DNA from 4 places in the Kitasatospora sp. NPDC022785 genome. Region 4 is predicted to be linked to each of the others. Evidence: riboswitches for the same ligand, from Rfam matches in the RefSeq annotation. Region 4 holds a riboswitch; each other region holds the start of a gene.

The links. Region 4 has a riboswitch for cyclic di-AMP ahead of ACZ3YO_RS01175 (C40 family peptidase). Riboswitches for the same ligand answer to the same signal wherever they lie in the genome.
Region 1: linked by a shared signal. The riboswitch ahead of ACZ3YO_RS38740 (transglycosylase family protein) and the one ahead of ACZ3YO_RS01175 (C40 family peptidase) in region 4 are both predicted to bind cyclic di-AMP.
Region 2: linked by a shared signal. The riboswitch ahead of ACZ3YO_RS27800 (LysM peptidoglycan-binding domain-containing protein) and the one ahead of ACZ3YO_RS01175 (C40 family peptidase) in region 4 are both predicted to bind cyclic di-AMP.
Region 3: linked by a shared signal. The riboswitch ahead of ACZ3YO_RS07030 (glycoside hydrolase family 16 protein) and the one ahead of ACZ3YO_RS01175 (C40 family peptidase) in region 4 are both predicted to bind cyclic di-AMP.

Annotation. Positions count from the first base shown of each region.
Region 1 covers NZ_JBVHHB010000046.1:16,704-18,896, forward strand. Annotated here, with positions in the region: gene ACZ3YO_RS38735 (hypothetical protein) at 1-470, opposite strand, end outside; cyclic di-AMP (ydaO/yuaA leader) riboswitch at 862-1,026, shown strand; gene ACZ3YO_RS38740 (transglycosylase family protein) at 1,011-2,193, shown strand, end outside.
Region 2 covers NZ_JBVHHB010000021.1:8,350-10,542, forward strand. Annotated here, with positions in the region: gene ACZ3YO_RS27800 (LysM peptidoglycan-binding domain-containing protein) at 84-989, opposite strand; cyclic di-AMP (ydaO/yuaA leader) riboswitch at 995-1,162, opposite strand; gene ACZ3YO_RS27805 (cytochrome P450 family protein) at 1,437-2,193, opposite strand, start outside.
Region 3 covers NZ_JBVHHB010000003.1:303,278-305,470, forward strand. Annotated here, with positions in the region: gene ACZ3YO_RS07025 (esterase/lipase family protein) at 1-702, shown strand, start outside; cyclic di-AMP (ydaO/yuaA leader) riboswitch at 916-1,041, shown strand; gene ACZ3YO_RS07030 (glycoside hydrolase family 16 protein) at 1,044-2,193, shown strand, end outside.
Region 4 covers NZ_JBVHHB010000001.1:272,561-274,753, forward strand. Annotated here, with positions in the region: gene ACZ3YO_RS01170 (C40 family peptidase) at 1-746, shown strand, start outside; cyclic di-AMP (ydaO/yuaA leader) riboswitch at 1,071-1,226, shown strand; gene ACZ3YO_RS01175 (C40 family peptidase) at 1,237-2,193, shown strand, end outside.

The DNA.
Region 1 (2,193 bases), on a different contig from region 4:
GCGGCGCCGTCGGGGGCGAGGGCGAGGATGCCGCGGACCTCCACGTTGCCCGCCGAGGCGAGGGTGACGGTGCGGTCGGCGGCGAAGGTGAGCGTGCCCGACGGCTCGACCAGCAGCGAGGCGACGGTGGCGTCGGTGTCGAGCAGCACCTTGTCGGTGATCCGGACGGCGCTCTGCGGGCCGGGTGTCCTGCCGCCCCAGCCGGTCGGGTCGGACCAGCGGCGGCCGCCCTGGTCGACGGTGGGCGCCGCGGCGGGCTGCCCGGGTGCGGCGGGGGTGCCGTCCTGGGTGCCGGCGGGAGGCGGCGCCCCGTGGTCCATCCCGGCCGCGTCCGGGTCCGTCCCCGCCGTGCCCGGGCCCGTCCCGTCCGGGTGCGTCCCCGCCGCGTCCGGGCCGCCCGGCGAGCGGCGCAGGATCTCCTCGCCGCTGACCGCCGCGAACACCGTGCCGACGGCGAGCCAGCGCAGCATCGTCCGGCGGCGTACGGCAGTTCGGGGATCAGCGGGCGGGATGTCCGGTCTGCGACGTTTTGCCCCGCGGTACACCCGGCGACGCTCTTCCGCCGGCCGACCGGCGTCCGGCTCCTCGTCCATGGCCATCGTTGCGTAGCCCTCCCCCCAGACGGCTGCGTCAGTCCTGACCCTCTGAAGCATAGGCAGTTGCGTTGACCCCGACGGGCGTTGCGCGAAAACGGTCATTTCTGATCATGGTGGACAGCCATACGGCACGTGTTCCGCAAACCGTGACGAGCGTCACACATGTTTGCGGTTTGAACTTAAGTCTGCTTAACGTGCTCCCCGTTCGTGGCCACACGGACCCAGCTCATCCGCAACGCCGAGTCCTGCCGTCGGGTGCGCTGGCAGCGCAGAAACGCACCACGGCAGGAGCGGGGGAACCACAGGTAAGTCGCCCCGGACCGGTCCGCGTACCGGTTCAGGGCTAGGGGTGAAGCCGCGTCCACAGCGCGGCCGGGCAACTCCAGCCCGAATCCGACAGCTCACCTCGCAGGCGTGGGAGAGGACCGCATCTTCATGCTGCCCACCAACGGCACCCGCCTGTCCGGCCGTACCCGTCGCGCGATCGCCACCCTCGGCGTCGTCGGCATCGGCCTCACCGTCCCCTGCCTGACCACCGGCACCGCCTCCGCCGCCTCCGTCGCCACCTGGGACAAGGTCGCCCAGTGCGAGAGCACCGGCAACTGGAGCATCAACACCGGCAACGGCTTCTACGGCGGCCTCCAGTTCACCAACAGCACCTGGGCCGCGTTCGGTGGCACCGCGTACGCGGCCCGCGCCGACCTCGCCACCAAGGACCAGCAGATCGCGATCGCCGAGAAGGTGCTCGCCGTCCAGGGCCCCGGCGCTTGGCCCGTCTGCTCCGTCCAGGCCGGTCTGACCAAGGGCGGCACCCCCGCCGCCGTCGACACCACCACCGCCGCCAAGCCCGCCGCGCAGACCCCGGCCCCGGCCGCCAAGCCGGCCACCCAGGCGCAGCCCCAGGCCGCCGCCAAGCCGGCCGCGCCGAAGGCCGACCAGGCCCCGGCCTCCACCGACTCCGCCAAGCCGCAGGGCGGCCACGACTGGTCGCAGAAGTGGCAGGACAAGGCCGCCTCCAACGACTACACCGTGGTCGCCGGCGACTGGCTCGCCTCGATCGCCGACAAGAACCACGTCCAGGGCGGCTGGGAGCGGCTGTACGAGCTCAACCGCTCCACCCTGACCGACGGCCCGCACGTCATCTACCCGGGCCAGCACCTGACCTTCGGTGACCGCGCCAAGGACCAGGCCTCGGACGAGTCCGGCAAGAACTTCGACTGGTTCAACCGTTCCGCCGGCAACTCCGGCCAGGCCGCCGCGGGCACCGCCGCCGCCAAGCCGGCCGCGCAGGCCCCGGCCGCCCAGGCCGACACCCAGGCGCCCGCGCAGGCCGCCACCGGCAGCATGGCCGCCGCGGTCGCCTTCGCCGAGTCGAAGGTCGGCCAGGCGTACGTCTACGGCGGCACCGGCAACGGCGGCTGGGACTGCTCCGGCCTGACCCAGGCCGCGCTGCGCGCCGCGGGCATCTCCGTGCCGCGCGTCGCCGCCGACCAGGCCGCCGCCTCCACCCACGTCTCGCTGGACGCCCTCAAGCCGGGCGACCTGCTGTTCTGGTCCAACAACGGCCAGGACTCCGGCGTGTACCACGTCGCGCTCT
Region 2 (2,193 bases), on a different contig from region 4:
TTGCCCCACGGAAGGCGACCAGATGCGGACGAAGGGGGTCGAATCCGGCCCCCTTCGTCGAATCACCGTGAAGACGGGGCCGCTCAGCCGAGGTTGAGCACCTGGCCGGGCAGGATCAGGTTCGGGTCGGAGCCGACGGTGCCGCGGTTGCCGTCGTACAGCGACTCCCAGCCGCCGGAGACGCCCTGGGTAGCGGCGATGCCGGCCAGCGTGTCGCCGGACTGGACGGTGTAGCCGTGGCCGGCGTACTGCTGGGCGGCCGGGGCACTAGGCGCGACCGGGGCGCTCTGGGCGACCGGCGTGCTCTGGGCGGCACGGGTGTCCTGGCTCGCGGCCTGACCGGCGTACTGCTGGTAGACGCTCGGGTGGCTGGTCCAGTACCAGCCGCCGTTGTTCTGGTACCAGTACACCTTCGCCTCGGCGTCCCAGCCGGCCTGGCCGGAGAAGCCCGGGGCCTGGGTCTCCTGCTGCGCGTACGGCTGGGTCTGCTGCTGGGCGTGCGACTGGGCGGCGGGCTTCTGGGCGGGCTTCGGCTGCGCGGGCTTCGACTGGGCCGGCTTCGGAGCGGCGGGCGCGGCATCGGTGGAGGTGTCGACCGAGGCCGGTGCACCGCCCTTGCTCAGGCCGGCCTTCTGCGAGCAGACCGGCCAGGCACCCGGGCCCTGCGAGGCGAGCACCTTCTCGGCGACCGAGATCTGCTGGGCCTTGCTGGCCTGGTGGGCCTGCGGCGCGTACGAGGTGCCGCCGTACGCCTTCCACGTGCTGGAGGTGAACTGCAGACCGCCGTAGAAGCCGTTGCCCGTGTTGATGCTCCAGTTGCCGCCGCTCTCGCACTGGGCCACGGAGTCCCAGGTCGAGGCGGGGGCAGCCGCGGCGCCGGTGGCGGTGAGGATCGGCATCGCGAGTCCGACGCCGGCCACACCTGCGACGGCGATGGCCTTCTCGGCCTGGGTACGACGACGGTGACGGCCAGTTCCAACGAACAGCATGAAGAGGTCCCTCTCCGCACGCCTGCGAGGTGAGCTGTCGGGTTCGGACCGGGAGGTGGCCCGGCCGCGTCGCACGGACTTTCTGCCCGCGCGAGCGGCTTCACCCCAAGCCGTGGAGGACGGCAACAAACCTGGTTCCCCCGCCCCTGCCCAGGGTCTGGTCGGTTTCCCGTGACACGGCGGGCAGGATTCGGCGTCCCGCGCACGAGGTCCGCAGCTGCGAACTCCACGGAGGGTAGACAGATCCTCTTACCAATCACAAGCTCATATCGCCGATATCACACAGAAATTACGGTGCGTGATCGATCGTCCACCAACGGAGGCGATATGTCCGGGTTGATGATGGTTCAACCCCCCTGTCGCGGCGTGTCGGAGACGTCTCGTCAGAGTGTCGGATCCTCAGGCCGTGACACTCACGGACCTGACGGCAGGTCCGCGGAGGGTTTGTCAGCTTGCGACGGGCTTCTTCTCCGGACTGAATTCGACCGGAAGCTCACGGAGGCCACGCATGATCAGGCCGCCCCGCCAGCGCAGATTCTCCGGGCTTTCGGCCAGCCGCAGATCGGGCAATCGGGTGAGCAGGGTGGCCAGCGCCGCCCGGCCCTCCAGCCGGGCCAGCGGGGCCCCGATGCAGTAGTGGATGCCGTGCCCGAAGCCCAGGTGCGGGTTGTCCGTCCGGGCCAGGTCGAGGGTGTTCTCGTCGGCGAACCGCGCCGGGTCGCGGTCCGCCGCCGCGAGCACCACCAGCACCGGGTCGCCGACCGGGATCTCCACCCCGCCGATGGTCAGCGGGCTGGTCGCGAACCGCCAGGTGGCCAGCTCCACCGGCCCGTCGTAGCGCAGGAGTTCCTCGATCCCGGTCTCCAGCAGGGCGCTCTCGCCGCGGGCGACGGAGTCCTGCAACAGCGCCCGCTGCTCCGGGTTGCGCAGCAGCGCGTAGGTGCCGTTGCCGATCAGGTTGACGGTGGTCTCGAAGCCGGCGAAGAGGAGGATGAAGGCCATTGCCGCGGCCTCGTTCTCGGTGAGGTGCTCGCCGTGGTCGCTGGCCCTGATCAGACCCGAGATCAGGTCGTCGCCGAGGTCGGCCCGCTTGCGGTGGATCAGCTCCGCCAGGTACGCGCGAATCCGCTTGACCGCCCGCCCCACACCGCCGCGCTGGCCCCCTCCCTGGCCCGGCCTGGTGTGGCGCACCATCATGCCCGCC
Region 3 (2,193 bases), on a different contig from region 4:
CCCCGGGTGGACGTGGTCGCGTGGAGCAAGGGCGAGGTCGCGGCCCGCGCGTACGTGTCCTCGGTGCGTCCGTCCTGGGGCCGGGCGTACGCGGGCGACGTCCGCCGCCTGGTCACCCTCGGCGGGCCGAACGGCGGCCTGGACTACGTGTACGCGCACGGCTGGGCGTTCTCGCTGGCCACCTGGCCGGCCTGTGGCGGCACCGCCAACGCGCCGTCTCCGCACCTGTACATGACCTGCTACGGCACCTCCACCGCCCAGCCCTGCCTCGGGGTGCTGCCCAGCGGCGGGTACGACTGCTACCCGGGCCAGCGCCAGCTGCTCGCCCGCTGGGACGCCACCTACGGGGTGGACGGCTCAGCCCAGGACTGGTGGACGACCTACTACGGCGGCCAGGGTTACTACACCTCCGGCCAGGGCATCCAGGCGGCCATCGACGCCGGCTCGCTGATCGGGCCGCTCCAGCAGGCGGGCGTCCCGGCGGCGGTCCGCACCTACCTGCTGGCCGGCGGCTCGGCCGACATCCCGGGCGTGCTCAACGAGAACCGCGGGCCGAGCGACGGCATCGTCCTCACCCGCAGCGCCCTGGACGCCACCGGGATCGGTACCCTCGGCGGCACCCGGCTGCTCACCGGGCTCAACCACCTGGAGCTGGCCTGGTCCCCGGACGCGATGAGCCAGGTGGACAGCTGGCTCGGCTGACCGGCCAAGCCAACTGATCCACTCCGCACCGTCGTTGATCGACTCCACTGTGAGCTGCGCGACAACGCCCCCCGTCGGGTTGTCGCCTCCCGGACGGCCTGCCTAGCCTGCACGGGACGTCCGCTTCGCGGACCTCCGCCGTCGGGACGCCGAGTCCTGTCCACCCGCCGGCCGGCAACCGAGCACCACAGCGGACGGGAGCGGGGGACCCAGGTCAGTGCCCGGCCCGTGCGCTCCGTGCGCGCGGGCCGCGGCTAGGGGTGAAGCCGCTCCAAGGGCGGCCGGGCGACCTCAGCCCGAACCCGACAGCTCACCTCGCAGGCGTCACAGAGGACACCGCCATGCAGAAGCCTGCCCGGCGCGCCGCGCCGCGCCATGCTCGCCCCTCCCGCCGCGGCCGCAACGCCGCCTTCGCCGTCACCGGAGCGCTCGCCATCAGTGGCGCCGGACTGCTCGGCGTGCCGGCGGTGACCGGGGCCCAGGCGGCCACGGCGCCGACCGTCACCCAGGACAAGCTCGGCCCGGCCACCATGGTCGCGGGCAAGGCCTCCACCGCCTCGCTGACCGTCCACTCGTCGGCCTGCTTCACCGCCAAGACGGTCGGCGTCGGCGTGCGCGACGCGGCCGGCCACAACCTCGACTTCCCCGGCAACGTCTCCAACAAGCAGATCTGCCCGAGCGGGCTGTCGATCACCACCGGCTCGCGCACCCTGCCGGCCGGCACCTACACCCAGTTCGGCTTCTGGCAGGACAACGGCGGCGCCTGGCACAACCTGGCCTCCCAGCAGCTGGTGGTCTCCAACGCCACCGCCACCCCCGCGCCGACGCCCACCGCCGCCCCGGCGCCGACCCCGTCGGCGACCCCCTCGCCGAGCGCCACCGGCACCCCGGCCACCGGCGCGCCCGTGGCCGGCAAGAAGCTCACCTGGTCCGACGACTTCAACAGCCTCGGCCTGGGCTCCCGCTGGACCGCAGACAAGAGCAGCTCGTACCACTACGGGGACCACAACCCGAACGACAACAAGCTCGACTGGCTGAACAAGAACAACGTCAGCGTCTCCGGCGGCGTCGCCACCTTCACCGCCAAGCCGGGCGCGCACACGCTGGAGAACGGCAAGCAGGCCTGGGACACCGGCCTGCTCACCACCGAGTACTCCAACGAGGCCTTCAAGGTGAAGACCGGCGACTACGCCGAGACCCGGGTCAAGCTCCCGGCCGGCACCGGCGCCTGGCCGGCGCTCTGGACCTGGAACGGCACCAGCGGCACCCACGGGGAGATCGACTCCTTCGAGTACCACCCCGACAACCCGAACCTGCTGGAGCTGACCAACCACGTCAACCCGGGCCACCTGTACTACACGGACGCCAAGGCGATCGCGAAGGACGGCTGGGTCACCATCGGCACCTACTACGGCGCCAACTCGGTCGACTGGTACGTCAACGGCACCAAGGTGTTCTCGGACGGCAAGGGCGTCGGCGCCGACTGGTCCG
Region 4 (2,193 bases):
TGGCCGCGGTGGCCGGCGAGCAGTACCGCACCGGTGGCATCGACCCGTCCGTGCAGCTGATGCTCTCCTCCGACCCGTCCGGCTACCTGGACAAGGCCTCCAGCGTGCAGCAGGCCAGCTCCAGCCAGGCCGACGCGCTCAAGGGCCTCCAGGACCAGCAGCGCCGGCTGGACCAGCAGAAGACCGAGGCCGCCGCGATCCTCGCCTCGCTGGACACCACGACCAAGGACCTGAACCAGTCCAAGGCCGAGGTCAACAAGAAGCTGAAGGAGGCCCAGGACCTGCTGAACTCGCTGAGTGCGGCGGACCGGGCCGCGCTGAAGGCCGCCCAGCAGCAGGACGACCGGGCCTCGCGCGGTAGCGAGCGTGCCGACCTCGGCAGCCTGCCGCAGGCCTCCGGTCTCGCCGGGGCGGCCGTCTCCAACGCGATGAGCAAGCAGGGCTCGCCGTACATCTGGGGCGCCACCGGCCCGAGCACCTTCGACTGCTCCGGCCTGATGGTCTGGGCGTACGGGAAGGCCGGCGTCTCGCTGCCGCGCACCTCGCAGGCACAGGGCAACGTCGGCACCCGGGTGCCCTCGCTCGCCGAGGCCCAGCCGGGCGACCTGATCATCTACCGCGACGACCGCAGCCACGTCGCGATGTACATCGGCAACGGCATGGTGGTGCACGCGCCGCACACCGGCGATGTGGTGAAGGTGATGAAGGCCGACGCGATGAAGATCAACACCATCCGCCGGGTCTGACGGACCGACACGCCCAGGGGCCGGGATCCGGCCCTGTGATCCGCGCCACCTCCGAGCGGGGGTGGCGTCGGTGTTCCCGGCCGTATGTGAGAAATGATCAGCTCCGCGTACGGCGCCCGTCACACCCGGTCATATTCACAAATGAACTTGGGTATTCTTCCGTCTTTTTTCTGACAAGGATTTGAACGGATCACGGTTCTGTTACTAGGGTCGTGCCTCGAACCACCGCACAGTCGATCACCCAGCCTGGGTGGCGGCGGGGGTTTACCGCCGAGTTCGTGAAGCAGCGGGACGGGTCGCAGACCGGTCCGACGGGGAGCCCAGCAGTCGGGGGCGCTGTGGAGCGGAGCCGGGGAACCAATGTTCCTCCGGGGTGAATCGGCGCCAGGTCGGCCGCTGGAACGGCCGGTGAGGCGTCGTAGGGCACGCTTCCGGCCCGAACCCGTCAGCTCACCCGGTAGGCGGGCGTTGGAAGAAGGAGTCCGCCTTCGTGGCGTCCCATCGTCGTCCCAAGCCTGCCGGCCGCGCCCGGGTCTCGATCCTGACCGGTGTCGCCGCCGCTGCCGTCGCCCTCTCCGCGCAGTCCGGCGCCCACGCCGACCCGACGCCGACCAAGGACCAGGTCAAGGAGCAGGTCGACCAGCTCAACGAGCAGGCCGAGCAGGCGACCGAGAAGTACAACGGTGCCCAGGCCAAGCAGCAGGAGCTGCAGAAGCAGGTCGGCGAGCTCCAGGACCAGGTGGCCCGTCAGCAGGCCTCGGTGACCGAGGCCCAGGGCGGCCTCGCCGAGATCGCCGGCGAGCAGTACCGCAACGGCGGCATATCGTCGACCGTCCAGCTGATGCTCTCGTCCAGCCCGGACAACTTCCTGAACCAGGCCGGTGCGCTGACCCAGGCCAGCAGCACCCAGTCCGGTGCGCTGAAGGACCTCCAGGAGCAGCAGCGCAAGCTCGACCAGGACCGCAACGAGGCCCAGGCCAAGCTCGGCGAGCTGGAGACCACCACCCAGCAGCTGAAGGCCTCCAAGGAGGAGGTCCAGGGCAAGCTGGCCAAGGCCCAGGACCTGCTCAACACGCTGACCGAGCAGGAGCGCCAGGCGCTGCGCGCGGCCGAGGAGAAGGCCGCCGCCGAGGCGAAGGCCAAGGCGGACGCCGCCAAGGCCGAGGCGAAGGCCAAGGCCGACGCCGACCGCGCCTCCCGCGACAACAGCCGCACCGACCTCGGTGCGTCGTCCTCGGCGCCGGCCGCCGCCAAGCCCGCCGCGCCGGCCGCCAACGGCTCGCGCGCCGCCGCCGCGATCGCCGCCGCCGAGAGCAAGCTCGGTTCGCCGTACGTCTACGGCGCCACCGGCCCGAGCTCCTTCGACTGCTCCGGCCTCACCGGCTGGGCCTATGCGCAGGCGGGCGTCTCGCTGCCGCGCACCTCGCAGCAGCAGGCCGGTTACGGG